4 regions of the Massilia sp. 01N417 genome follow, and region 4 is predicted to be linked to each of the others. Evidence: predicted binding sites of a transcription regulator. Region 4 holds the regulator's gene; each other region holds the start of a gene.
The links. The regulator LexA, encoded in region 4, represses DNA repair genes until DNA is damaged. The targets are predictions, from matches to a motif close to ACTGTATNNNNATACAGT.
Positions count from the first base shown of each region.

Region 1: the regulator LexA is predicted to act here: its motif matches at 3,869-3,886, upstream of dinB (DNA polymerase IV).
Region 2: the regulator LexA is predicted to act here: its motif matches at 1,901-1,918, upstream of AC1DOQ_RS18275 (PA0069 family radical SAM protein).
Region 3: the regulator LexA is predicted to act here: its motif matches at 2,846-2,863, upstream of AC1DOQ_RS10265 (putative DNA modification/repair radical SAM protein).

Region 1 covers NZ_JBFTRS010000009.1:109,128-116,173, reverse strand. Annotated here, with positions in the region: gene AC1DOQ_RS12080 (catalase) at 41-1,663, shown strand; gene AC1DOQ_RS12075 (recombination-associated protein RdgC) at 1,807-2,703, opposite strand; gene dinB (DNA polymerase IV) at 2,792-3,868, opposite strand; gene AC1DOQ_RS12065 (S8 family peptidase) at 3,978-5,774, opposite strand; gene AC1DOQ_RS12060 (S8 family peptidase) at 5,964-7,046, opposite strand, start outside.
Region 2 covers NZ_JBFTRS010000017.1:94,624-101,669, reverse strand. Annotated here, with positions in the region: gene AC1DOQ_RS18290 (efflux transporter outer membrane subunit) at 1-565, shown strand, start outside; gene AC1DOQ_RS18285 (NADPH-dependent FMN reductase) at 594-1,217, shown strand; gene AC1DOQ_RS18280 (tRNA-uridine aminocarboxypropyltransferase) at 1,255-1,875, shown strand; gene AC1DOQ_RS18275 (PA0069 family radical SAM protein) at 1,986-3,197, shown strand; gene AC1DOQ_RS18270 (AAA family ATPase) at 3,260-3,814, shown strand; gene AC1DOQ_RS18265 (hypothetical protein) at 3,811-4,065, opposite strand; gene AC1DOQ_RS18260 (GGDEF domain-containing protein) at 4,059-5,372, shown strand; gene AC1DOQ_RS18255 (ankyrin repeat domain-containing protein) at 5,379-5,918, opposite strand; gene AC1DOQ_RS18250 (gamma-glutamylcyclotransferase) at 5,959-6,525, opposite strand; gene AC1DOQ_RS18245 (LysR substrate-binding domain-containing protein) at 6,542-7,046, opposite strand, start outside.
Region 3 covers NZ_JBFTRS010000007.1:149,336-156,381, reverse strand. Annotated here, with positions in the region: gene AC1DOQ_RS10270 (UdgX family uracil-DNA binding protein) at 93-1,607, opposite strand; gene AC1DOQ_RS10265 (putative DNA modification/repair radical SAM protein) at 1,604-2,833, opposite strand; gene AC1DOQ_RS10260 (alpha/beta fold hydrolase) at 2,987-3,787, shown strand; gene AC1DOQ_RS10255 (M16 family metallopeptidase) at 3,792-6,566, opposite strand; gene AC1DOQ_RS10250 (tetratricopeptide repeat protein) at 6,593-7,046, opposite strand, start outside.
Region 4 covers NZ_JBFTRS010000019.1:15,215-22,260, forward strand. Annotated here, with positions in the region: gene AC1DOQ_RS19285 (tetratricopeptide repeat protein) at 1-314, shown strand, start outside; gene AC1DOQ_RS19290 (tetratricopeptide repeat protein) at 406-1,170, shown strand; gene lexA (transcriptional repressor LexA) at 1,255-1,896, opposite strand; gene rpsF (30S ribosomal protein S6) at 2,179-2,562, shown strand; gene priB (primosomal replication protein N) at 2,596-2,880, shown strand; gene rpsR (30S ribosomal protein S18) at 2,900-3,190, shown strand; gene rplI (50S ribosomal protein L9) at 3,224-3,676, shown strand; gene AC1DOQ_RS19320 (replicative DNA helicase) at 3,785-5,170, shown strand; gene AC1DOQ_RS19325 (DUF47 domain-containing protein) at 5,241-5,867, shown strand; gene AC1DOQ_RS19330 (inorganic phosphate transporter) at 5,889-6,899, shown strand; gene AC1DOQ_RS19335 (hypothetical protein) at 7,028-7,046, opposite strand, start outside.

The DNA of each region.
Region 1 (7,046 bases), on a different contig from region 4:
CATTTTTACAATGCTTCTTCCACGAACGCAGGAGGAAGCAATGAACGAGCAGCGCCCGACTTTGACGACCCGCCAGGGTCATCCCGTCCGCGACAACCAGTCCCTGCGCTCGGTCGGCGAGCGCGGCCCGGCCACGCTGGAAAACTACCAGTTCATCGAGAAGATCACCCACTTCGACCGCGAACGTATTCCCGAACGCGTGGTGCATGCGCGCGGCACCGGCGCCCACGGTTATTTCGAAGCCTACGGCAAGATCGGCGACGAGCCGGCCAGCAAGTACACCCGCGCCCGCGTCCTCAACGAAACCGGCGTGCAGACCCCGGTGTTCGTGCGTTTCTCGACCGTCATCGGCGGCAAGGAATCGCCGGAGACGGCGCGCGACCCGCGCGGCTTCGCCGTCAAGCTCAAGACCGTCGACGGCAACTGGGACCTGGTCGGCAATAACCTGAAGGTCTTCTTCATCCGCGATGCGATCAAGTTCCCGGACATGATCCACGCTTTCAAGCCCGACCCCGTCACCAACCAGCAGGAGCCGTGGCGCTTCTACGACTTCATCTGCAGCCATCCGGAAGCCCTGCACATGGTTACCTGGGTCAAGAGCCCATGGGGCATACCGGCCAACTACCGCGAGATGGAAGGCTCGGGCGTGAACACCTATAAGCTGGTGAACGACCAGGGCATCGCCCACCTCGTGAAATTCCACTGGCAACCGAAACAGGGCGTGCGCAACCTCACGAGCCAGCAAGCCGCCGAGATCCAGGGCCACGATACCAGCCACGCCACCCGCGACCTGTACGAGGCGATCGAGCGCGGCGAGTTTCCGGAGTGGGAATTCTGCGTGCAGATCATGTCCGACGGCGAGCATCCCGAACTCGACTTCGATCCGCTGGACGACACCAAGCGCTGGCCGGAAGACCAGTTCCCGCTGCTGCCGCTGGGGCGCATGGTATTGAATAAAAATCCGGACAATGTGTTTGCCGAAACCGAGCAATCGGCCTTCGGCACCGGCGTGCTGGTCGACGGCGTCGACTTCTCGGACGACAAGATGCTGCAGGGCCGCACCCTGTCCTACTCCGACACCCAGCGCTACCGCGTCGGCCCCAACTACCTGCAGCTGCCGATCAATGCGCCCCAGGAAAAGGCAGGCGCCCGCACCAACCAGCGCGACGGCCAGATGGCCTTCCACGTCGACGGCGGCGGAGAAGAAAAGCACATCAACTACGAGCCCAGCCTGCTGGGCGGCCTGCAGGAAGCACCGCAGCCGCAGAAGGACTATCACCAGTACGTGCAGGGCCACCTGGGCCGCTACCAGACCATGAACACCGCCTCCGACTACAAGCAGGCGGGCGAGCGCTACCGGTCCTTCCAGGACTGGGAACGCGACGACCTGGTCAACAACGTCGGCGGCGATCTGAAAAAATGTCCTGAAGTCATACAGCTGCGCATGGTCTGGCACCTGTGGCACTGCGACGAGGACTACGGCCGCCGCGTGGCGCAGGTGGCCGGCATCGACCTGGAAAAGGCGAAGGCCCTGCCGCCGCTGCCGGGCAAGCCGGCGCCGCATCAGAACCGCGGCGCGGCGACGTATACCAGCGGGCAGGCGGAGATGGGATCGGCGGGGAGGATGGAGCCGGCGACTTCGGAGGAAGTGGCGACGAAATAATCTCGTCGTCCCCGCGAAGGCGGGGACCCAAGTTTACTTGGCATAGACGTAGCCTCAGCTATACACGCTACGTGTTCGCGACGAACTTGGGTTCCCGCCTTCGCGGGAACGACGTGGTGGTGCGGGAACGACGAGTTAGTGGGTCAGGCCTTGGCTTCGCCGCCGAGGGCTTCCACCAGATCCGCCATCAGCTTCGACAGCTCACCGGTCATCAGCATGATATCGTTGTCGAAACGCTCGTCATCGCTATAGGTGATGGTTTCGTTTTCCTTGATCACGTCGAGCGGCTTGACGCCCTTGATTGCCAGCTGTTCGGTCAGCACGAAGGAGACGCGGCTGTTCCAGGTCATGGCCAGGCGGGTGCACTGCTTGCCGGCGGCGATGTGGCGGCGGATGTCTTCCGGGTCCAGCGAGTGCTTCACGTAGCGCACCGCGGCCTTGCTTTCGCCGGTGGCGCGCAATTCGGTGTCCTGGTCGATGGTGAAGTTGTACGGGGCTTCGTCCGATTCCAGCCAGCCGGTCATCACGGCCACCGGCGAGCGCTGCACGCGCAGCGATTCCAGCGGCATCTTGTCGACCGCCTTCAGCAGCAGCTTGATGACGTCGTCGGCCTTCGACGGGCTGGCGGCATCGACCACCAGCCAGCCGTTGACCGGGTCGATCCAGGTCCAGACATTGCTGCGGATCGAGAATGCGCGCGGCAGCAGTTCATCGGCCACGCGCTCCTTCAGTTCCTTCATTGCCTTCTTGCCCGGCGGGAAGCCCTGCTGCTCTTCCAGCTCGGCGGCCCTAGCCTTGGCGACCTGGTTGATGACCGAGCCCGGCAGCAGTTTCTTTTCCGTGCCCAGCATCATCAGCATCTGCTTGTTCACTTCGTGGACCAGCTTGCCGTTGCCGCGCGGCGAATCCCAGCCCTGGCGCAGCAGTTCATTGCTGCTGGCCGGCGTGAACGCCTGCGACTGCAGCGCCTCTTCCATTTGTTCGGCGGTGTATGCCCACGGTGCGGGCAGGCGGTAAATCTGAAGATTCTTGAACCACATAGTTGCTTTCAGTTATCTCTTTATTTCCAGGGGAACGACATTCTACACGCTGCCGGGTGGCAAATTTCAGCCGGCAGCGCGGCCTTTTTTAATGTGTTGCGCGTTCGTCAAACAAGCTCAGCTGCTCGACCTGTTCGCTGTCCGCCAGCCGCACGCCCACGCCCAGCAGGCGCACCGGACGGCTGGCGCGCAGCCAGCCGGTTTCCATCAGGTGGGCATAGATCGCCAGGTGCGGCGCATAGCCGACGCACTCGACCGTGGTCTGCTGGAAGTCGTTGAACTTGATTTTCACAAACAGCTTGTTGATGAATTTTTCGGCATTGTTGCGCTTGATGCGGCCCTGCAGGTGCTCCATCAATTCCGGCAGCAGGGCCAGGCAGGCGTCCAGGTCCGGCACGTCCGGCGTATAGGTTTCCTCGGTACTGATCGACTTGCGCTCGCGTACCGGATTCACCTCGCGGTAATCGATGCCGCGGCACAGGTCGTGCAGGCGGGCGCCGAAGGAGCCGAAATGTTCCTGCAGCTTCGCCATGCTCCAGCCGCGCAGGTCGGCGCAGGTCTGCACGCCCAGGCTGTTCATCTTGGCCGCCGTGACCTTGCCGACGCCATGCAGCTTCTTCACCGGCAGCGCCGCCACGAACTCATCGATCTCCTCCGGCCGGACCAGGAACAGGCCGTCCGGCTTGTTCCAGTCGCTGGCGATCTTGGCCACGAACTTGTTCGGCGCCACCCCGGCCGAGGCGGTGATGCCCACGGTCTCGAAGATGCGCCGGCGGATCTCCTGCGCGATCAGGGTCGCGCTGCCCTTGCAGTGCGGTGACGCAGTCACGTCCAGGTAGGCCTCGTCCAGCGACAGCGGCTCCACCAGCTCGGTGTAGTCGCGGTAGATGTCCATGATCTGGGTTGATGCGATCCGGTACTTTTCCATGTTCGGCGGGATCAGGAGCAGCTCCGGGCACAGCTTCATTGCCTGGGCGGTCGCCATCGCCGAATGGATGCCGTAGCGGCGCGCCTCGTAGTTGCAGGTGGCGACCACGCCACGCTGGTCCGGCCGGCCCCCGACCGCCAGCGGCCGGCCGCGCAGCGACGGGTCGTCCCGCATCTCGACGGACGCGTAGAAACAGTCGCAATCGCAGTGGATGATTTTGCGGAGGGGGATGTTCATACTGTAATTGCATACAGTATCAGGGGAAAGCGGGAATGATGCAAGAGTGCAAGCAAAAAGGGCGCGCAACCTGCGTCGCGCGCCCTTCGCTCACTACTTGTCCAGCCGCTTACCAGGTGAACTTCAGCGAGTACGACGCGCCATACGTACCGGCGTGGTAGCGCACGCGGATGTAACGCGGCGAGGTCGCCGTGGTGGCGTTGGCGACCGACACCGCGTCCGCCACGCCCGCGCCGTTGGTGCTCATCGCCAGCTGGGTGCCGGCGCTGTTGTAGGCGTACAGGTCATAGTCCGTGCTGCCGCTGCCGGCGTTCATGGTCAGGGTCGCGGTCAGGGTCTTGCCGGCCGGGACCTGGACCACGAAGTAGTCGTTGTCGGTCGTGCCGTACAGCGTGCCCTTGACCACGGTACCCGAGACGTTCACCGCGTTGGCGGCCGTGATCGTGTTGTTCGGCTCGACCTCGTTCTGCGTCGGCGGCGTGACCGTCGCGGTGGCCGCCGCGGCGTTCACGGCCGCTGCGGCGTCGACGATGCCGGCGCCGCAGCCCGAGCAGGCCGCCGGGAAGGCGCGCGCGCTGGACTTCAGCTTGGCCTCGACTTCGTCCGGCGTCAGGTTCGGGTTCTTCGACAGCATCAGGGCGGCCACGGCGGCCACGTGCGGGGTCGCCATCGAGGTGCCCATCATGTAGCCGTAGTTGTCGCCGGCCGGGGTGCTGGTGCCGGCGTTCCAGGTCGACAGGATGCCCGCGCCGCTGTCGCCGCCCGGTGCCGCCACGTCGACCACGCTGCCGTAGTTCGAGTAGGAGGCCTTGCCGCCGGTACGGCCGACCGCCGCCACCGCGATCACGCCCGCGCAGTTGGCCGGGTTCGAATTGGCGGCATTGGCGTTCGAGTTACCGGCCGCGACCACGACCACGGCGCCGCGCGAACGGGCGCTGTTGATCGCGTTCTGGGTGGTGGTATCGCAGGTGCCGCTGCCGCCCAGCGACAGGTTCAGCACGCGCGCCTTGTTGGCATTGGCGGGCACGCCGGTGACGGTGCCGCCGGACGCCCAGACGATGGCGTCGGCGATGTCCGAGGTATAGCCGCCGCACTTGCCCAGCACGCGGGCCGGGACGATCTTCGCGCCGTAGGCGATGCCGGCCACGCCGACGCCGTTGTTGGCCTTGGCGGCGATGGTGCCGGCCACGTGGGTGCCGTGCCAGCTCGAGGCTTCGTCCTGCGCCGGGATGCCGGTGCCGCACTGGCCCGCATAGGTGTTGTCGCCCGGGTCGCTGGCGTCGCTGTCGCGGCCGTTGCCGTCGGCGGCGATGGTGGCGCTGGTGATGAAGTCATAGCCTGGCAGGATCTGGCCCTGCAGGTCGACGTGCGGACGGTAGCCGGTATCGATCACGGCCACGTTGATGCCGGCGCCGGTCGACTTGTCCCAGGCGGCCGGCACGTTCATGCCACCCTTGGCTTCGTACAGGTCCCACTGCTGGGTGTACATCGGATCGTTGGGCACGAACAGCGGCAGCATGATGCGGTCGGGTTCGGCGTATTCGACGTCCGGGTCGCGCGCCATCAGGTCGGCGGCCAGGGCCCTGGCTTCGTCCATCGACATGGTGCGGCTGAGCTGCATCACGTCGGCGCCGGTGGCGGTCGAGCGCAGCACGCGCATGGTGGCGCCGAGCTGCTGGCCGGAGCGGGCCAGCAGGGCCTGGCGCGCGGCCGTCAGGGCGCGGGCGGGCATGGCGCCCTTGGAATTGTCGACCGCATCCTTGTAGCGGACGATCAGGCGGTCGGTCTGGGTGATGACCCTGGTTTGTGCCGCATCCTGCGGCGCGGCGTTGGCAGCCAGCGACCCGAAGGCGACGAGGGCCGCGGCGCAGAGTTTCAACACGGGAGACATCTTGTGATGCGACATGCTTGCTTCCTCTTTTCGTTAAACCGAACAGACGAGCTTAACGAAAAGCGGCCCGCTTGGGGCCGCTTTAGGGGTTTTCACCACAGGAAAATTTTTGATAAGTAATTGATTGTTAAAGGAATTTATTGATCTACGGCATTTCCTTTACAGGCAATCAGCTTTTCCTTTTCCAGACAATTACCAGCTCGGTTACCAGCTCAGCTTCAGCGTGTATTTGCCGCTGGTCGAACCGGTGCCGCCGCTGTAGTACACCACGCGCACATAAGCCGGCACGGTGGAGGTGCCGTTATTGATCACACTTGCCGAATCGATCGAACCGGCGCCATTGGTGCTGGACGTCACCTGGGTGCCGGCGCTGTTGTAGATGTACAGGTCGTAGTCCGAGGTCGAGTTCGGCGTCATGGTCGCGCTCAGGGTCTTGCCGGCCGGCACCTGGACCACGAAGTAGTCGGTGTCGCTGGTGCTGCCCATGGTGCCGTTGACCGTGGTGCCCGAGGTCGCCACGGCGTTCGCGGTGGATATCGTGTTGTTCGACTCGGTTTCCGAGATCGTGGTGCCGCCGCCGGTGCCCAGGGCAGCATCGACCGCCGCCGAGGCGTCGACGATGCCGGCGCCGCAGCCCGAGCACGATGCCGGGAAGGCGCGCGCGCTCGACTTCAGGCGGGCTTCGACGTCGTCCGGGGTCAGGTTCGGGTTCACCGCCAGCATCAGCGCGACCACGCCGGCCACGTGCGGGGTGGCCATCGAGGTGCCCATGTAGCCGGCGTAGCTGTCGGCGCCCGGGCTCTTGGTGCCGGCGTTCAGGGTCGACAGGATCGCCGCGCCGCTGTCGCCGCCCGGCGCCGCCACGTCGACCAGGGTGCCGTAGTTCGAGTACGACGCGCGGCCGCCCGACTTGTTGGTGGCCGCCACCGCGATCACACCCGAGCAGTTGGCCGGGCTGCTGTTGCTGACGTTCTGCGACTCGTTGCCGGCCGCGACCACGACCACGGTGCCGCGCGAACGGGCGCCGTTGATCGCGTTCTGGGTGGTGGTGTCGCAGGCGCCGCCGCCGCCCAGCGACATATTGATCACCTGCGCGCGCGCCGCGATCGCCGGCACGCCCGAGACGGTGCCGCCGGAAGCCCAGATGATGCCGTCGGCGATGTCCGAGGTGTAGCCGCCGCACTGGCCCAGCACGCGCACCGGCACGACCTTGGCGCCGTAGGCGACGCCGGCCACGCCGATGCCGTTGTTGGTGAGCGCGGCGATGGTGCCCGCCACGTGGGTGCC
Region 2 (7,046 bases), on a different contig from region 4:
ACTGCTGCGGCGCCGGCCCGACATCGCCCAGGCGGAAGCGACCATCGCCGCCGCCGACGCCAGCCTGGCCGCCGCGCGCGACCAGATGCTGCCCTCGCTGCGCCTGACGGCCTCGGTGGGCAGCTATGCGCACGACCTGCCCGGCCTGCTGGGCGGCGGCACCACCCTGTGGAGCGTGGGCGGCAGCGTGCTGGCGCCGCTGTTCGACGCCGGCCGCCTGCGCGCCCAGGCCGAGATCTCGGCCTCGCTGCGCGACCGCGCCGTGTTCGCCTACGAATCGGTGGTGCGCAATGCCTTCGCCGAGACCGAGAACGCGCTGGCGGCGGTGCAGCGCCTGCGCGAGCAGCTCGACCAGACCGAGGCGCGCCGGGTGGCCACCGCCGAGGCCCTGCGCATCGCCCACAACCGCTACCGCAACGGCTATTCCTCCTACCTGGAAGAGCTGGATGCCCAGCGCAACGCCTTCAGCGCCGAAACCGCCGTGCTGCAGCTGCGCGCCAGCTGGCTGGCGGCGCACGTGGACCTGTACCGGGCGCTGGGGGGAGGCTGGCGCGTGGCACCATGAATCATCAACCGTATGGATGGAGGGGAGCATGATCAATGTGGGAATCATCGTGGGCAGCACCCGGCCCGGCCGCAAGGCGCTCGACGTGGCGCGCTGGGTGATGGAATGCGCTGCCACGCGCGGCGACGCCGCCTTCGAACTGGTCGACATCGCGGACTTCGGTCTGCCGCTGCTGGACGAGCCGGTGCCGCCGTCGATGGGCCAGTATTCGCAGCCGCATACGAAGGCCTGGGCGGCGAAGATCGCCGAGTTCGACGGCTTCGTGTTCGTCACGCCGGAGTACAACCATGGGACGTCCGGCGCGCTGAAGAACGCCATCGACTACCTGTACAAGGAGTGGAACAACAAGGCGGCCGGCTTCGTCGGCTACGGCAGCGCGGGCGGCGCGCGCGCGATCGAGAACCTGCGCCTGGTGATGGGCGAGCTGATGGTGGCCGACGTGCGCGCCCAGGTGATGCTGTCGCTGTTCACCGACTTCGAGAATTTCACGACCTTCAACCCGGCCGAGCACCACGAGCGCGCGGTCGAGACCATGCTCGACCAGGTGGTGCGGTGGAGCGGGGCGCTCAAGCCCCTGCGCAAGGACGATCCGCCGGTACCGGTGCCGGACAATATGCCGCCGCGCGGGGAGCGGGTGGGCGGCAGTTTTTGATTTTTCGTCGGACGGGCGGAGAGTACAATCGCCGCCCATGACCTCTCCAGCTTCCCGGCGCGCCACCTGCGCCGCCTGCCTGCGCGCGCAGAGCGCCTGCATCTGCGGCTTCGCGACGCCGCTCGCCAGCCGCGTCGAGCTGCTGGTCCTGCAACATCCGCTCGAGGTGCATCACGCCAAGAACAGCGCGCGGCTGCTGCACCTGTCCCTGCCGTCGAGCCGGCTGCTGGTCGGCGAGGCTTTTCCCGCCGCCGAACTGGAGGCGGCGCTGCATGCGGGCGGACGCCGGCCGCTGCTGCTGTACCCGCACACTCCCGGCGAAGCCGCGCTCGGCCTGCCGGCGCCGCCGCCGCTCGATCCCACCGGGCTGGCGCAGCCGGAGGCGCTGCGCCTGGTGCTGCTCGACGCCACCTGGCGCAAGAGCCGCAAGATGCTCTACCTGAACCCTGCGCTGCAGGGCCTGCCGCGCCTGGCCCTGCAGGAACTCCCGCCCTCGGCTTATCGGATTCGCAAGGCCCATGCGCCGGACCAGTTGTCGTCGCTGGAAGCGGCCGTGCATGCGCTGTCCCGCCTTGAAAACCGGCCCGGACACTACAGTTCCTTGCTCGACGGATTCGATCGGTTTGTGGAACAACAATCCCGTCTATTTCGCGCTTGAACCAACAGTAAAGCGGGTGTACGATACTGTATATCCATACAGTACTCGGGAGCGCCATAGTGAATCGCCAACAAGCTTGGGCAGAAGACGTGGAATTGCAAGGCCAGGTCATGATCCCCCCGCGGCCGCTCGCGCCGCACAAGGGCCGTGGCGCCGTGTCGAACCTCCAGGGCCGTTACGAAGTCCACGGCCGCGAGCGTTTCGACGACGGCTGGACGGTCCCGGGGCTGAAGGATGAAGGACCGGCCGCGCCGAAGACCATCGTCACGGATGAGTTCGCCAAAACCATCCTGACCCGCAATGCATCGCCGGACATTCCCTTCAATGTCTCGCTGAATCCCTACCGGGGATGCGAGCACGGCTGCATCTATTGCTTCGCACGTCCCTCGCACAGCTATCTCGGCCTGTCGCCCGGCCTCGACTTCGAAAGCCGCATCTTCGCCAAGGTGAATGCGGCCGACCTGCTGCGCCGCGAACTGGCCCGTCCCGGCTACGTGCCCGAAAGCATTGCCATCGGCGTCAACACGGACGCCTATCAACCCTGCGAGCGCGAACGCGGCATCACCCGCGAAGTGCTGCAGGTGCTGGCCGAGTGCAACCACCCCTATGGGCTGATCACCAAGTCGGCGCTGATCGAGCGCGACATCGACCTGATCGCGCCGATGGCGGAGAAGGGCCTGGCGGCGGCCGCGATCACGATCACGACCCTCGATGGCGAGATCGCGCGCACCCTCGAGCCGCGCGCGGCCGCGCCGGCACGCCGCCTGCGCGCGATCCGCACGCTCACCGAAGCCGGCATCCCGGTCAGCGTCAGCGTGGCGCCCATCATTCCCTTCATCACGGAACCGGAGATCGAGCGCATCCTCGAGGCCGCCAGGGATGCCGGCGCGGTCGGCGCCCACTATGTCGTGCTGCGCATGCCGTGGGAAGTCAACCCGCTGTTTCATCAATGGTTGTACGCTCATTTTCCAGACCGGGCTCAACGTGTCCTGAATCGCATGAAAGATATGCGCGGCGGCAAGGAATACGATAGCGATTTCGGCAAGCGCATGACGGGCGAAGGCGTGTGGGCCGACCTGATCCGCCAGCGCTTCACCAAGGCCGTCAAGCGGCTCGGCATGGACGGCTTCAATGGCCGCTTCAGCAAGATGGACGGCACCCAGTTCCGCCGCCCGCTGGTGGTGCCCTCGGCCGCGGCCTGCCAGCGCCGCGACGAGGAAGTCACCCAGCTCGACCTGTTCGGCGGCGCGCCGGCGGGCGAGGCAGGCGGCAAGACGCAGGGCGGGAAGACCAGGGCGAGCCCGCAGATGGACCTGTTTTGAGTTAGGATGGCGCCTCGCATCTTTCTGGGATGCAAGTAATTCACTACGATCACGGGATTCATATGGAAGAGCAGGGCAGCGCAGCAGGCCGGATCAGGCGGGTGGTATTCGTCGGTGCGGAATCGACCGGCAAGTCGACCTTGTGCGAATACCTGGCGCGCCAGTACGGCAGCGTCGCCGTGCCCGAGATCGGCCGCTACATCTGGGAAGACAAGGAAGGCCAGCTGGATGCCGGCGATTATGTCGACATCGCCCTGCGCCACCGCGAGGCCGAGGACGAGCAGATGCCCTACGCCAGGCGCTACCTGTTCGTCGATACGAACGCCCTGACTACCTTGCTGCTGGGCCTGGAGTTCGGCCAGGTCAGCGAGCCGGTCCCGCCCGAGCTGCTGCGCTGCGCCGACGAATGCCGCGAGCGCTACGCCCATACCTTCGTCTGCGCCGACGACATTCCCTATGAGGAGCAGGCCGCGCGCGAGAACGAAGCCTGGCGCGGGCGCATCCACCAGCTGGTCCTGAAGGACCTGGCGGCGCGCGGCATTCCCTATACCCTGGTGAGCGGCAGTGTCGAGGAACGCGCGCTGCAGGTGCGCCGGGTGATCGAGGGTGTGGTCTAAGCCGCTTCCTCAAAGCCATCCTCGGCGCCGGGCTGCGCGCCGGTGCGCGCCACGTGCACCTGTCCGCCGAGGTCAAGCCGAAATACCTCAGCCAGACAACATCTACCCACCACGCATAAACCAGTTGTTGTTGCCGCGCCATGCGTGGATACTTGCAGTAAAAAAAGTTTCTCTTTTTGCAGCAAGCCGGGCCAGTTCGCGGTATGTTTGAAATGCAATTCATGCAACCGCCGACCTTCGCCCAATGCCAAGCAACGTCCCGCTCTACAAATACCGTGCGCTGTTGTTGTCGCAGAATTTCTTCATCAAGGACAACGCTGCCGAGTTGCGGCTTCACGCCCACAAATACGACTTTGACATGGCTTTCTTCAGCGAAGTCAGCGAGTTCGTGGCGGCGGTGGAGTGCGATGCCGGCAACGGCCTGTTCGTGATCGACCTCGACGCCCTGCACAATATGCAGGCCGACATGCAGGACAGCCGCAAGACCCTGATGCTCGGCGAGCTGCTGCAGCGCCTGCCGCCGGGGCGCGAATACGTCTACCTGCAGAGCTCGCGCCAGGGCGGCCGCTACCTGCTGCAGCAAAAACTGGTCGACTCCCACTGCCTGGCCTATGCCGAAAAGCCGATCGCCAACGACGTGCTGGTCGACAAGCTGTTCAATCTCTTCGTCCAGCAGAAGCGCGGCGAGCTGGTGCGTCTGCTCCACCTGGGCGAAGCCGGCGGAGTCGACGAAGATTGCCTGCGCCAGGCGCGCATCGAGCTGATCCCGCACGACCAGGCCCAGACCCTGCACCTGCGGGTGCGCGAGCTGCAGCCCGACCTGGTGCTGGTCGGCGATGCCGAGTTCGCGCGCACCGATTCTCTGGCGCGCGTACTCAAGAAAAACATCGAAGCCGACCCGGTGCGCGAGATCGTCCTGCTGCAGCGCCAGCCGGACGCCGCCCTGATGCAGCGTGCCCTGGCGAACGGCTTCGACGCGGTGCTGCCGGCCGGCGACCCTGCGCTGCTGTGCGCCCAGCTGGTCAACCGGGCCAGCAAGATCCGCATCAGCAAGGACCTGATCAGCAAGGACCGCGCGACCGGCCTGCTGAACAAGGTCGGCCTGCAGAAGAAGGCCCAGGAACTGATCCGCCAGGCGGCGCGCGAGGCGTGCCCGCTGGCCTTCGGCGTGATCGACATCGACAAGTTCAAGACCATCAACGATACCTGGGGCCATTATTTTGGCGACATCGTCATCAAGCGCCTGGCGGTCTGCCTGGCGTCCCACTTGGGCGAGCGCGACCTGCTCAGCCGTTTCGGCGGCGAGGAATTCGTGATCGTGTTCTGGGATTGCACGCCGGAGCGCGGCTGGCACCGGCTGAATGCGATGCGCCAGGCCTTCGGTCTGCTGCCTTTCGAGGTGCGTCCGGGCGACGTGCGGCGCTTTTCCTTCAGCGGCGGGATGGCTGCCTATCCGGCCTGCCAGACGGAAAACGCGCTGTTCCTGCGGGCGGACGCCATGCTGTACGAGGCCAAGCAGGGCGGGCGCGACCGCATCTGTCCGATGCCTGCCGCCTGATCAGCGCTAGCGTTCGTTGGTGACCGCGGCCATCAGCTCCATGGTGTCCACCGCCCCCATCTTGCGCGCCGCGTCGAGCATGGCATTGCCGTCGGCGTCCAGGCGGAAGGGATCGGCGCCGCGCGCCAGCAGCAGGCGGGCGATGTCGGTGCGGTTGAACATGGCGGCGAACATCAGCGCCGTCTTGCCGTTCGGGCCGGCGGCGTCGACCTCGGCGCCATGGTCGAGCAGCAGGGCGGCGATGCGCAGATCCCCCTTGAAGGCGGCGCCGTGCAGCGGGGCCTGGCCGGCATCGTTCATGATCTCCGGATCGGCGCCGTGCTCCAGCAGGACCCTGGCGGCATCGTGGTGGCCGTGGTAGCAGGCCAGCATCAGCAGGCTGTCGCCGCGCTCGTTGCGCAGGTTCGGCGGCAGGCCCTGGTCCAGCAGGGTGGCGAGTTCGGCGGCTTCGCCGGCGCGGGCGAAGCCGAATACCCGGCGCACGAAGGCGAGGGTGTCCTCGTCGAGTTCGGCGCTTGACGGCGGCGGTGTCGGTGCTGATTGCATGCGGCGATTAGACCACAGGCGCCGAAACCGGGGCGCAGGATCAGCCCTGGAAGGCTTCCAGGTGGCGCTCGATCTCGAACACGTGTTCGTCGGGCTTGCCCAGCTCGCGCAGGGCTTTGGCCAGCTCCAGCAGGTACTCGCTGTTGGGGCCGCTCGGTCCGCGCGCGCCGGCGATCTGGCGCGCGATCTCGCGTTCGCTGGCCGGGCCCAGATAGGCCGCGTTCTCCTGCGTCGCGATGTAGACCAGGCCCTCGGCCGCGCCGCCGTCCTCGAAATGGATGCTTGTCGCCAGGCGCAGGTAGCCGTTCTTTTCGCGGTAGTCGAGGTGGGCGAATTCCTCCGGCGTGACCAGGTAGGCCATGCCGTGGCAGAGCGCGCCGGCTTCCGGCACCAGGGTCACGACGCGGCCGGGCGCCGTCTCGGTGCCGCGGTGGTCGTGCGAGCCTTGCCAGAAGCGCCGGGTCCAGCCGGCGATGTGGGCCGGACGACGTTCGATGAAGGGGAAGTCGGCCTTGAAGATCAGCGAGCCATAGCCGAACAGCCACACGCTGGCGTGGCTGTCGAAGCGCTTCATGGCCCGGTTGATGTCGATGGTGTTATGGGACATCCCGCTATTCTAGCGCTTACCGGGGCAAGCCCTCGCCGACGTAATCGAGGAAGAAGGCGACGAAGGCTTCGGCGGCCGGCGACAGCGAGCGCTGTCCGCGCGTATAGATGAAGAAGCGGCGCGTCAGCACCGGCTCGGCCAGCGGCCGGGTCAGCAGGCCGTGGCGCCGCACCAGCGCCGAGGCATAGGGCATGCAGATCGTCACGCCGAGGCCGGCCGCCACCATCGCCAGCGCGGTCGTCATGAAGGTCACTTCGTGCTCGGGCTTCAGGGTCGCTTCGCGCAGGGACTCGCCCATGTCCGCCAGCAGGCGCTCGGTGAACTGGCCGCGCAGCGAAATGAAGGGATAGCCGGCCAGGTCGTTCCAGGCCAGCTGCTCGCGGCTCTCGAGCGGATGGCCGGGCGGCAGCACCGCCTCGAAAGGCATCTCGAGCAGCGGCCGCGCTTCGAGTTCCGGGGTGTCGTCGCGCTCGGGGCCGATGCCGCAATCGACCTCGCCGGACAGCACCCGCGCGCCGACC
Region 3 (7,046 bases), on a different contig from region 4:
GAGACCCCCTTATTGTTGTGTTGCCAAAGCTTATCGAACTGGCATCGAGGGGGCTAGTCGCGTAACAGCTTGTCACAAAGCATGCATATCTGTCAGTCGGAGGCGGGCGGCTCTTCCGGCTGCCGGTCCAGCAGGCCGTGGGCCAGCTTCAGCCCCTCCACCATGGCCTGGAAGGCTTCGCGCTTGGCGTCCTCGCCCGGCACCCGCAGCACGTAGGAGGGGTGATAGGTGGTGACGATCCAGTGGCCTTCGTGGAAGACCGGCTTGCCCATCGCGTTCTTCAGCGTCACGTTGGCGCTACGCATGACCGACTTCAGGGCGGTCGCGCCCAGCGCCACGATCACGGTCGGTTTTACATGGGCCAGTTCCTTGTCGAGCCAGTAGCGGCAGGCCTCGATTTCCTTCTGCGCCGGGGTTTTATGGAGACGCCGCTTGCCGCGCGGTTCCCACTTGAAGTGCTTGACGGCGTTGGTCACGTAGATGGTCTCGCGGTCGACGCCGGCCGCCTCGCACACGCGGTCGAGCAGCTTGCCGGCGGGCCCCACGAAAGGCTGGCCGGCCAGGTCTTCCTGGTCGCCCGGCTGCTCGCCGACGAACATGATCTTCGCCTTCTTCGGCCCTTCCCCGCCGACGGCCTGGGTGGCGAACTGCCATAGCTCGCAGCGCCGGCACTCGTCGAGCCTGGACGGCTGCTGGCGCTCCGGCTGGGCATCCTCGGGGGCGATCGGGATGGTCGTGCCCTTGCGCTGGCCCACCGCCTCGTACTGGCCGATCTTGCGCGCCCCCATCGCTGCTTCGGAAATCATGTGCGGCACGATTTTGCCTTCTGGCAAATTTTTCCAGCGGTCCGATGTGATGTGCTGGCGCATCACCTCGGCATTCAGGCGCGCCGGATTGAACACGCTGCGGTAGTAGGTCAGCCACAGGGCCTCGCCGGTGTCCTCCAGGTCGTCGGAATTCTTCACCAGCGGGCCGGTATTGTGCAGGGTCTGGCCATCCCACAGTACGCTGGCCTCGGGCGTGGCGATCATCCAGCTGACCTTGCCCATGCGGGAAATAAAATGCTCGGCGACCTGGGGCAGCACGTCGTGGCGCGGCTCGTACCAGGCGACGAAGCGTGGCGGCCCGGCTTCAGGCGGGCGTTCGCGGAATCGGATATAGGCATGCATGTCGTGTTCCTCGCGGCGCACCGCCTTCACCATCGCATGCAGGCGCGCGCCGTCTTCGTCGGCCGGCGACTGCACCTCGTGCTCGCCCTGCTGCCAGCGCCAGATCACGCGGTAGAGAAAGGCCCAGCGGTCCGGCACGCGGCAGCAGGCGGCGCTTTGCAGCATGTCCATCAGCGAGCGCGGAATGCTCGGCGCGCCGTGTTTCGGTCCGTGGCGCGCCGGGTCCGATGCGGGCGGCGGCACGTCGGAAGGATTATGCGGCTGCTCGGCCGTGGGCGGCGCACCCGAGAACAGGTCGCCGCCGGCGTAGGGCGTGCCCCAGGTAACCAGCTCCGGCGGCACGTCGTGGACCAGCAGCTCGCGCGCCGCCTCGCGCCATTCGGCGAAGGTCTCGACCAGCAGCGGCTGGCCCGCACGCTGTTGGCCGATCGCGCTCATGCTGCCTGCAGCTCCGGCCACAGGTTCATCTGCTGCGGAGCGTCGGCCATGTTCCGCCGCAGCAGTTCGGACGACGCCGCGCCTTGCGCCGGCTTGTAGTCGGCGGTGACCACGAAGGGCGCCAGCTTCTTCAGGCTGCAGCGCAGGCGCGACAGATCCTCCCAGCGGATGCGGCGCAGGCGGCGCAGGTCGATGAGCCGCCTGGCCGAACGCAGGCCGATGCCGGGCACGCGCGCGATCATGGCTTCGTCGGCGCGGTTCAGGTCGAGCGGGAATTGCTCGCGGTTGCCGAGCGCCCAGGCCAGCTTGGGATCGATGTCGAGCGCCAGGTTGCCCGCCTGCGGCATCAGTTCGCCGGCCGTGAAGCCATAGCCGCGCAACAGGAAATCGGCCTGGTAGAGGCGGTGCTCGCGCAGCAGCGGCGGCGGGGCGGACGGCACGCTGGAGGGACTCTGGGGGATCGGGCTGAAGGCCGAGTAATAGACCCGCTTGAGCTTGTAGCTGCCGTACAGGGTCTGGGCCGTGTTCAGGATGGTCTGGTCGTCGCTGGCGTCGGCGCCGACGATCATCTGGGTGCTCTGCCCGGCCGGCGCGAAGACTGGCGCCTTCGGGTGCTCGTCCTTCTCGTCGAGCCTGGTGCGGATCGAGCCCATCGCCAGCTTGATCGTGTGGACGTTCTTTTCCGGCGCCAGGCGGCTCACACTATCCTGGGTCGGCAGCTCGATATTGACCGACAGCCGGTCGGCGTACTTGCCGGCCAGGTCGATCAGGCGCGGGTCGGCATCCGGAATCGTCTTCAGGTGGATGTAGCCGCGGAACTTGTGCTCCTCGCGTAATCGCCGCGCAACCTCGACCAGCTGTTCCATCGTGTAGTCGCTGGACTGGATGATGCCCGAGCTGAGGAACAGCCCGTCGATGTAATTGCGGAGGTAGAAATCCTGGGTCAGCTTGACCACTTCGTCGACCGCGAAGCGGGCCCGCGGCACGTTCGAGCTGCGCCGATTCACGCAGTACTGGCAGTCGTAGATGCAGAAGTTGGTCAGCAGGATCTTCAATAGCGACACGCAGCGCCCGTCCGGCGTGTAGCTGTGGCAGATGCCCATGCCGTTGGTGGCGCCCAGGCCGTCCTTGTCGACCGAATCCCGCTTGGGCGCGCCGCTGCTGGCGCAGGAGGCGTCGTACTTGGCGGCGTCGGCCAGAATCTCGAGCTTGTCTTTGAGTTCCATTGCGCAGTAAATACTGTATGGATGAACAGTATAACGCAGTTCGTGCCGCGACGGCGGTGCGTGGCCGCACGCAGTGGAAATTCCCCCCATGCGTTTGTAACATTGCTAAACTATGATAGTTTGCAGTTGCTTTTTGACGAATTTGAGTGGCCCATGTCTGTCCAATTCCGCAATAACGTCCACATCGCCGGCGTCGGCCACGCGACCATGGTGTTCGCCCACGGCTTCGGCTGCGACCAGACCATGTGGCGCTTCCTCGCCCCCGCCTATGAAGGGCGGTTCCGCACCATCCTGTACGACCTGACCGGCAGCGGCGATTCCGACCGCACGGCCTATGACCGCGCCAGGCATGGAAGCCTGCATGGCCATGCCGACGATTTGCTGGAAATACTGACTGCCTGCGCGGCCGGTCCGGTGATCTTCGTCGGCCATTCGGTCAGCGCCACGATCGGCATGCTGGCGGCGATCAAGGCGCCGGAGCGTTTCGTCGCGCAAGTCATGGTGGGGCCGTCGCCCTGCTACATCAACGACGGCGAGTATGTGGGCGGCTTCAGCCGCGCGGACATGGACGCGCTGCTGGCGTCGATGGACGACGATTTCCCGAGCTGGACACGGCGCATGGCGCCCATCCTGATGGGCGCGAACCGTCCGGAACTGAGCGCGGAGCTGGTGGCCAGCTTCATGCGCAACGACCAGGGCATCGCCCGTCATTTCGCACGCGCGACCTTCCTGTCCGACCACCGCGCCGACCTGACCCGCTCGACCGTGCCGTCGCTGATCCTGCAATGCAGCGGCGACCTCATCGTGCCGCGCGAGGTCGGCCACTACATGCTGCGCCACCTGCCGAACAGCAGCCTGGACGTCATCGACGACCAAGGCCACTGTCCGCACGTCAGCGAGCCGACCGCCAGTTCGCAGGCGATCGACGCCTTCCTGGCGCGCACGCTGGCCTGAGCGCTCAGCGGACCGGCTTGCCGTCCGCGTCCAGCACCGTCACCTCGCCCCAGCCCAGCTTGCGGATGCCCGGCTCGACCTTGCGCAGGTCGCCGATCACCAGCCACACGACCTGGTCCGGGCGCACATAGCGCGCGCCGGCGCCGGCCAGCTGCTTGTCGCTCAGCGAGCGCATGCCGCCGGCGTAGCGGTTCCAGTAATCGTCCGGCAGGCCGAGGTTGATGCTGGTGATGGCCGCGCCTTCGAGCGCATCCAGGGTGGCGAAGCGGCCCGGCAGGCGCGAGGTCACGTTGCGCATCACGCTGTCGAATTCCTCGCCGGCGATCGGGCGCTGGCCGGCGATGTCGCGGATCTCCTTCGACACTTCTTGCATCGCCTCGACCGTCTTGTCGGTCTGCACCGGCGCGATGGTCAGGAAGCTGCGCTGGCCGCGCATGTCGATCATGCGGGCGGTGGTGCCGTAGCTCCAGTGCTTGTCGAGCCGCAGGTTGCGGTTCAGGCGCGAGGTCGCCATGCCGCCGAAGTTGTGCATCACGGCCTGGATCGCCAGTTCGTCCGGCTGGCCGGCCGGCAGCGAGACGTGGGCGGCGACGATGGTCGACTGCGGCGCTTCCGGCTTGTCGATCAGGTAGATGCGCTTGCCCGCGGTGGCCGCCACGCTCGGCACCTGCTTGGCGGGCGCGCTGCCGGGCTGCCACTTGCCGAAGCTCGACTCCAGCGCCGGCATCAGCTTGTCGAGCGTGGTGTCGCCGGCCACGACCAGGGTCGCGCTGCCGGGACGGAACCAGGCATCATGCCAGCGCGAGACGTCGTCGCGGCTGATGGTCCGGGTGCTGGCTTCGGTGCCGGAAGCCGGACGGCCGTAGGCGTGGTCGGCGCCGTACAGGATGCCCGGGATCACGCGCACCGCGAGGGCGCTCGGCTGGGCCTTCTCCTGCCCCACCTGGGCCAGGCGGCGCTGCTTGGCCAGCTCGACCTGGTCCTGCGGGAAGGTGGCGTTGAGGGCGGCGTCGGCCATCAGCGCCAGCGACGGCGCCAGGTTGGCGCTGGTCGCCTTCAGGCGCACCACCGACTGGTCCTGCGAGGTGCCGGTAGCGATGTCGGCGCCCAGCGATTCCAGTGCATCGGACAGCTGGAAGGCGTTGCGCGTCTTCGTTCCCTTGTCGATCAGGCCGAGGCTCAGCGACGCCAGGCCTTCCTTGCCGGCCGGGTCGGCGGCGGCGCCGGCATCCAGCACCAGCGCGGCGTTGACGATCGGCGCGCCATGGCGCTCCAGCAGCACGACCTTCAGGCCGTTCTTGAGCTGGGCGCGCTGCATGGCCGGGAAGCTGACGTCGGGCGCCTGGCCCAGGGCCGGCAGCTGCTTGCGGTCGAAGCCGGATTTGACGGCCGCCAGTTTCGGATAAGGCTTGACCGTCATCGTGTAATGATGCCCGCTGAGCCAGCGCTTGCCGGCCGCCTTCACGTCCGCCGGGGTGGCGCCGGCCATCTGCTCCAGGCGGGTCAGGTAGGCGTCCGGGCTGCCGCCATAGGTCATGCTCTCGGCCAGCACGTCGGCGCGGCCGCCGAAGCCGCCCAGGCGCTCCAGGCTGCGCGAGAAGTCGGCCAGCTCGCGGGTCTTCACGCGCGCCAGCTCCTCGCTCGTCGGGCCCTTCTCCAGCAGTTCGCCCACGATGCGGTCGATTTCGCGTTCGGCTTCGATCTGGTCGGCGCCGTTCTTGAGCGTGACCGTGATGCCGAAGGTGCCGCCCAGTTCGCTGTCCTGCATGCCGGCCGAGACGCCGGTGGCGATGCCCTTCTCGTACACCAGGCGCTTGTCCAGGCGCGCGCTCTTCGAGCCGGCCAGCACGTCGGCCAGCAGCTGCAGGCGCGCCACATCCGCATCCTTCCAGGCGGCGGCGTGCCAGCGGCGGTAGACGCGCACCTGCGGCACCTGGTCTTCCATCTCGTCGCGGATATCGCGGTCCAGCACCGGGATCCAGGCTTCAAGGCGCGGCAACGGAGGGCCAGGCGGCAGCGCGCCGAAGTACTTGTTCACCAGCTCGAGCGCGCGCTCGGGCGTGATGTCGCCGGCCAGCGACAGCACCGCATTGTTCGGGCCGTAGTAGGTGCGGTACCACTCGCGGATGTCTTCCAGCGAAGCGGCGTTCAGGTCGTCCATGCTGCCGATCGTGGTCCACGAATACGGGTGCGAGTACGGATACATCTTGGCCGCGAATTCGTAGCGCACCTTGCCGTAGGGCTGGTTGTCGCCTTGCCGCTTCTCGTTCTGCACCACGCCGCGCTCGCGCTCGAGCATGGCCTGCGAGATGTAATTGCCGAGGAAGCCCATGCGGTCCGATTCCAGGAACAGGGTACGTTCCAGCGCCGAGCTCGGGACGTCTTCGAAGAAGTTGGTGCGGTCGGTATTGGTGGTGCCGTTGCGATTATTGGCGCCGAGGTCGTCCATCGCCTCGCGGAAGCCGTGCGGGTAGTTCTCGGAACCGTTGAAGAAGAAGTGCTCGAACAGGTGGGCAAAGCCGGTCTTGCCGCGCTTCTCGTTGCGCGAGCCGACGTGGTACCAGACGTTCACGCCCACCACCGGCACGCTGTGGTCTTCATGCACCAGCAGGGTCAAGCCGTTGGGCAGCACAAACTTCTTGTAGGCGATGCTGTAGGCCTTGCGGTCGAAGCCCGAGGGCGCGGATTTGGAAGCGGTGGCGGTGGCATTGGCGGCAAGTGCCGGCGCGGAAGCAAGCGCGGCCAGGCCGAGCGCGAGCACGATCTGCTTGAGTTTCATCTTCTCTCTTCTGTTTCTGGTTTTTGTTATGCCGCGCCAACGTATCCGTTGGCCTGCGCTAGCAGGTGGGGTTCCATGCGTGCGGCGATGCGCTGGATATAGCTGGTGGCGGGAACGACGCCGGCGGCACCGGCACGGTGCAGCCAGGCATAGGCTTCGATCAGGTCCTTCTGCACGCCCTGGCCGCTGGCGTACATGACCCCGAGGTTGAACTGGGCGCGCGCATGGCCCTGGCGTGCGGCGCACAGGTACCAGAAGTGGGCGGCTTCGTAGTCGCGTTCGACGCCGTGGCCGCTGTCGTAGCGCAGGCCGAGCGCGAACTGGGCGAGGGCGTGGCCCTGGTCGGCGGCCTTGCGGTACCACTCGTGGGCCTGGCGCGGGTCGATGGTGCCGCTGTCGTCCTGGTCGAGCAGCTGGCCCAGCATGTACTGGGCCGGCGCATAGTCCTGGTCGGCCGCCTTGCGGTACCAGTGCATGGCC
Region 4 (7,046 bases):
GCGTCAAGCGCATCCCGGCCGACATCCTCAAGCTGATGAGCCCGCACGAAGCCGAGCAGGCCGCCTCCCGCATCGATGACGTCACGGTGGCCGTGGTCACCCGCCGCCAGGCCGAGGCGCTGAACTTCACCTCGGAGCGCGACGCCTGGTACACGGCAACCCAGTCCTTCGTGGCGGAATCGAATGCCAAGAGCGAGGCGAACAAGCGCCAGCTCGACGTCGAGAACCGGCGCGCGGCCGACGCCAGCAACGAATACAACCGCAGGGTCACGCAGGGCGCCACCTTTGCCAAGCCTGCTTCGACCGGCAAATAGGCGGGGGCAACAAGCAAGGCTTGTTGAGCTGGCAGGGCTGTGGGGGTATGATAAATTTCTTTTTCACAGCCTTGCTTCACAGCTCTTTTCCATGAAGACACTCCTGTTATGCGTCGCACTGCTGGCGGCCGGTACCGTCCGTGCCGACGAGCTGGCCGATGCGGACGCCCTGTTCGCCAAGAAGGCCTATCCAGAAGCCCTGCAGAAGTACACCAAACTGGCGAATGCCGGCAACGTCACGGCCCAGCAGCATCTCGGCGAAATGTATTTTTACGGCGAAGCCGGCGCCGTCGACATGGACAAGGCCGCCGGCTGGTTCCGCAAGGCGGCCGCCAAGGGCAATGCCGTCGCCATCGCCTCGCTCGAGATGATGAAGCAGCGCGAGGTCCGCCGCGCCGACATCGACTACTGGATGACGAAATACGACGGCTCCGACGTCCGCACCGACGAGTACCGCTGCCCGGCGCCGCGCTTCCCGGCGGTCTCGCGCCAGACCGAGGAGATCGACCGCTACAGCGCGAAGATGAAGGCCTGGCAGGATTGCTACAACCGCTACGCCGAACACCTGAATGCCGTCACCCCGCTGAACAAGCGGATTCCCGAGGACGTCCGTAAATTGATGACCAAGGCCGAATACGAGACGGCAAGCAAGCACCTCGACGCGGTGCAGGAAGGGCTGTCGGAGGACGCCAGGATCAGCGCCAGGATGGTCGTGGCCGACTTCACGGTGTGGCGCGACGCCACCGACGCCTATGTCAGCCAGCACAACGAAATCGTCAAGAGCGGGCCGACGCCCGAGCGCGAGAAGGACCTGGAAGCGCGCAAGAACAACTATAACGGCGCAGGCACGAAGTAAGCCGTCCGCCGAATGAAGAACGCCCCGCCGGCGCAAGCCGGGCGGGGCGTTTTATTTTGCCAAGTGGCAAAACTTAGTGCAGGATCAGTGCCACGATCGCAGCAGGCCGACGGCCAGGCCTTCGAGCGCGAACTCGTCGGTGTGCGGATCGACCGTGATGACGGAGAAGTCCGGGTTTTCCGGCAGCAGTTCGATGGTGCCGCCGCTCTTGCGGTAGCGCTTGACGGTGACTTCATCGCCGATGCGGGCGACCACGATCTGGCCGTTCTTGGCCGAATCCACTTTCTTGACGGCCAGGAAGTCGCCATCGCAGATGCCGGCGTCGCGCATCGACCAGCCCTTGACCTTCAGCAGGAAGTCGGGCTTGCTCGAAAACATGGCCGGGTCGACCGAGTAGGTGGCCTCGACGTGTTCCTGGGCCAGGATCGGCGAACCGGCGGCGACGCGGCCGACCAGCGGCAGCGACATCAGCAGGGCGGCCGGGACTGCCGGTACCGGCGCGGCATCGGCTGCGGCGCCGACCAGGCGGATGCCGCGCGAAGTGCCGGGAGAAATTTCGATCGCGCCCTTGCGCGCCAGGGCTTGCAGGTGTTCTTCGGCCGCATTGGCCGAGCGGAAACCCAGCTCCTGCGCGATTTCGGCGCGGGTCGGCGGGAAACCGGTGTTGTCGATCGCTTCCTTGATCAGGTTGAGGATCTGTTCTTGCCGTGCGGTGAGCTTGAGCATGTCAAAGATTAATTCGTAGGTGAGCGGTAGTGCGGGGCGAACCCGATACCCTGTATTTTTGTACAGTATTGCGCCGGACGCAAGGGGAATCCGTGCGATTTGCCGGTTTTTTTTGCCTGCCGGGCACAGCCGATACCCATGCGGCGAACCGGGCCGCCGAGCGGCCGTAAAACGGCGATTGAGCTCTTGACGTTTTTACGGTTATAATGTCGGGCTTTCCCTTCCCACACTCGTCTTGACGCCGAGGTGGGCATTTGTTTAAACGTCCTTAAGGAGTGTTGCATGCGTCATTATGAAATCGTGTTTATCGTCCACCCGGACCAGAGCGAGCAGGTTCCGGCGATGATCGAGCGCTACAAGACCACGGTCACCTCGCGCGGCGGTAACATCCACCGCGTCGAAGACTGGGGCCGCCGTCAAATGGCTTACCAGATCCAGAAGCTGCCGAAGGCACACTACATCTGCATGAACATCGAGTGCGACAACGAGACCCTGGTCGAGCTGGAAACCGCATTCAAATTCAATGATGCCGTGCTGCGTCACCTGACCGTCAAGATGAAGAAGGCCGAAACCGCGCCGTCGCCGATGATGAAATCGGTGCAGCGCGAAGACGCAGCCAAGAGCCATCGCGCCGAGCAGGCAGCTGCTCCGGCCGCAGCCGCTTAATTCTTAATCTTAAGAAAGAAGCGCGCAAGGGCAGTGAACGAGCTGTTGCTGGTCGCAAGCATCGCGGAACGCGATGCCCTGCGCTATACCCCGGCCGGCATCCCGATCGTCAGCGGCATCCTGCAACATGGATCGCAGCAGGTGGAAGCGGGGATTGCCAGGCAGGTCGAATTCGAGATGTCCGCGCTGGCCGCGGGCGATGTTTCGAAGCGATTTGCCGACGCCGAACTCGGTGCGGTCTACGAGTTTCGCGGGTTCATGGCCAGGAAGAACCGCAACAGCAAAGCCCTGGTGTTTCACATCATTGATTTCATTTAGATAGATACAGGAGCCTAAAATGGCATTCGGTAAAAAATTCGACAAAAACAAAGCCAAGGAAAAACTGAAGCGCAAACAGCAGAACCCGCTGTTCAAGCGCAAGAAGTTCTGCCGCTTCACCGCTGCAGGCGTGGAACAGGTTGACTACAAAGACGTCGACACCCTGAAGGATTTCGTCCAGGAAAACGGCAAGATCATGCCGGCACGCCTGACCGGTACCAAGGCGCACTACCAGCGCCAAGTGGACACCGCCATCAAGCGCGCCCGCTACCTGGCCCTGCTGCCGTACACCGACCTGCACAACGCTTAATCGTCGGTCACGACACGTATACTGGAGAATAATATGCAAGTCATCCTGCTGGAAAAAGTCGTCAACGTCGGCAACCTGGGCGACGTCGTCAAGGTCAAGGACGGTTACGCACGTAACTTCCTGATCCCGCAAAAGAAAGCCCGCCGTGCAACCGAATCGGCCGTGGCCGAGTTCGAAGTCAAGCGCGCCGAACTGGAAAAAGCAGCCGCCGAGAAACTGGCAGCCGCTCAAGGCCAGGGCGACAAGCTGAACGGCATGACCATCACCATCGCCCAGAAAGCTGGCGTGGACGGCCGTCTGTTCGGTTCCGTGACCAACTTCGACATCGCTGAAGCCCTGAGCAAGCAAGGTTTCGCCGTCGAAAAGGCCAACGTGCGCATGCCGACCGGCCCGCTGAAGACCACCGGCGAGCACCCGGTTGCCGTCGCCCTGCACACCGACGTCGTCGTTGACGTGACGGTTGCCGTGGTTGGCGAAGCTGCCTAAGCAATAGCTGTTGCAAGAATGAAAAAGCCGGGTTCGCCCGGCTTTTTTTATGCGTGAAAAATCACCAATGATTTCAGTCGGCAGTGCGGAAACGGTATAATGTCGGCCATGAACACCCCAGCAGACCCGCAGATCGAGTCGCTCCGCATTCCCCCGCATTCCATCGAAGCAGAACAGTCCGTCATCGGCGGCCTGCTGCGCGATAACGCGGCGTGGGACCGCATTGCCGATTTCATGCATGCGGAGGACTTTTACCGCTACGACCACCGGATCATCTTCGAACAGATGGTCCGCCTGATCAATGCTGGCAAACCTGCCGACGTGATCACCGTGTACGAGTCGCTCGTCCAGCTCGGCAAGGCCGAGGAAGTGGGCGGGCTGCAGTACCTCAACGCCATGGCGCAAAATACGCCATCCGCTGCCAACATCCGCCGATACGCCGAGATCGTCCGCGACCGCGGCGTGCTGCGCCAGCTCATCACCGTGGCCGACGAAGTCTCGGCCAAGGCCTTCAATCCCCAGGGCGCCGAGGTCAAGCAGATCCTCGACGAAGCCGAATCGCGCATCTTCGCGATCGCCGAGCAGGGCGCCCGCGGCGCCCAGGGCTGGCTGCCGGTGCAGCCGCTGCTGACCCAGGTGGTCGAGCGCATCGACGAACTCTACTCGCGCGAAAACCAGGGCGAGATCACCGGCGTCCCGACCGGCTTCATCGACCTCGACAAGATGACCTCCGGCCTGCAGCCGGGCGACCTGGTCATCGTCGCCGGCCGTCCCTCGATGGGCAAGACGGCGTTCTCGGTCAACATCGGCGAGGCCGTCGCGGTCGAGGCCGGCCTGCCGGTCGCGATCTTCTCGATGGAGATGGGCGGCACCCAGCTCGCCATGCGTATGCTGGGCTCGATCGGCCAGCTCGACCAGCACCGCCTGCGTACCGGCAAGCTGATCGACGAGGACTGGCCGCGCCTGACGCATGCGATCCAGAAGATGAACGACGCCCAGATCTTCATCGACGAGACGCCGGCGCTGAATCCGATCGAGATGCGCGCCCGTGCGCGCCGCCTGGCGCGCCAATGTGGCAAGCTCGGCCTGATCATCGTCGACTACCTGCAGCTGATGCAGGGTTCGAAGCCGGGCGACAACCGTGCTTCGGAAATTTCTGAAATTTCGCGTAGCCTGAAGGGCCTGGCCAAGGAGCTGGGCTGTCCGGTGATCGCACTGTCCCAGCTGAACCGATCGCTGGAACAACGCCCGAACAAGCGTCCGGTCATGTCCGACCTGCGCGAATCGGGCGCTATCGAGCAGGACGCGGACGTCATCATCTTCCTGTACCGCGACGAAGTCTATAACCCGGACTCGCCCGACAAAGGTACCGCCGAGATCATTATCGGCAAACAGCGTAACGGCCCGATCGGGGCGGTGCGACTGACCTGGATGGGTATGTATACCAAGTTCGGGAATTACAGCGGCAGTCTGTCCATCTACCAGGGCGACTAAGCCGGTAACGACTGCGGCGCGACCTGTGCCGCAGCCCTTGAAGTTCCAAGAGATTTACAACGGAGAACCTATGTTTGGACGCCTGATGCCCACTGAGGGCAAATTTTTCGACCTCTTCAACCAGCACGCGGCCCTGTGCGTGAAGGGTGCACAAGAAATGGTCGGCCTGATGACCAACTTCGACGACCTGGAAAACCGCACCCACGCCGTGGAGAGCATCGAAAAACAGGCGGACAAGATCACCTACGCTTGCGTCGACCTGCTGCACAAGACCTTCATCACGCCGCTGGACCGTGACGACATCCACAAGCTGATCACCCGCATGGACGACATCCTCGACATGATGGAGGACGCCGCCCAGACCATCTCGCTGTACGACCTGCACGCCGTGACGCCGGAAGCCAAGCGCCTGGCCGAGCTGTGCCTGGCCTGCTGCGAAAAGGTCCAGCAGGCCGTCGGCATGCTGCACAACATGGACAACGCCCAGAAGATGGTCGCGATCTGCGAAGAGATCGACCGCCTGGAATCGGACGCCGACCACGTGATGCGCGCCGCGATGTCCAAGCTGTTCCGCGACGAACCGGACGTCCGCAACCTGATCAAGATGAAGGCGATCTACGAGATCCTGGAAACCGTCACCGACCGCTGCGAGGATGTTGCCAACATCATCGAAGGCATCATCGTCGAAAACGCGTAAGCCAAGAACAATAAGAACAATATGGATCATCTTCATATCAGCATTTACGTGCTGGGCCTGCTCGTCCTTTTAGCGCTGGTCTTCGACTTCATGAACGGCTTCCACGATGCCGCCAACGCGATCGCGACGGTGGTGTCGACCGGGGTGCTGAAACCCCAGACGGCGGTCGCGATGTCCGCGCTGTTCAACTTCGTCGCCATCTTCACCGTCGGCGTGCACGTGGCATCGACGGTGGGCAAGGGCACGGTCGACCCGAACATCGTGGACCAGTACGTGATCTTCGGCGCTCTGGTCGGGGCGATCGTCTGGAACGTCATCACCTGGTACTACGGCATCCCGTCCTCGTCCTCGCACGCCCTGATCGGCGGCCTGGTGGGCGCGGCCGTGGCCAAGTCGGGCACCGGCGCCCTGGTCGGCGGCGGCCTGCTCAAGACCGTCACCTGGATCATCCTGTCGCCGCTGCTGGGCTTCCTGCTCGGCTCGATCGTGATGCTGGCGGTGTCCTGGATCTTCGTGAAGACGCCGCCGCGCAAGGTCGACACCTGGTTCCGCCGCCTGCAGCTGGTCTCGGCCGCGGCCTACAGCCTCGGCCACGGCGGCAACGACGCCCAGAAGACCATCGGCATCATCTGGATGCTGCTGATCGCGGCCGGCGCCTCGCAGGCCAGCGATGCGGTGCCGCCGCTGTGGGTGATCATCTGCTGCTATACGGCGATCTCGCTGGGCACCCTGTTCGGCGGCTGGCGCATCGTCAAGACCATGGGCCAGAAGATCACCAAGCTCAAGCCGGTCGGCGGCTTCTGCGCGGAATCGGGCGGCGCCATCACCCTGTTCCTCGCCAGCGCCATCGGCGTGCCGGTGTCGACCACCCACACCATCACCGGCGCCATCGTCGGCGTCGGCTCGGCGCAGAAGGCGTCGGCGGTGCGCTGGGGCGTGGCCGGCAACATCGTGTGGGCCTGGGTCTTCACGATTCCGGCATCGGCCTTCATGGCGGCGATTGCGTGGTGGATCGGTACCCACATCCTGTAACGCGTGCATCGTTTTGGATGAGAAGGGCGGGATGCGAATCCCGCCCTTTTTTTGTGGGCGCTGTTCGCGCCAATGAAAAGGGCCGGGAGTGACGAACTCCTGGCCCTTCGCTTCAGCCCGCCCGTAGTTCAGTTCCGCGGCATGTTC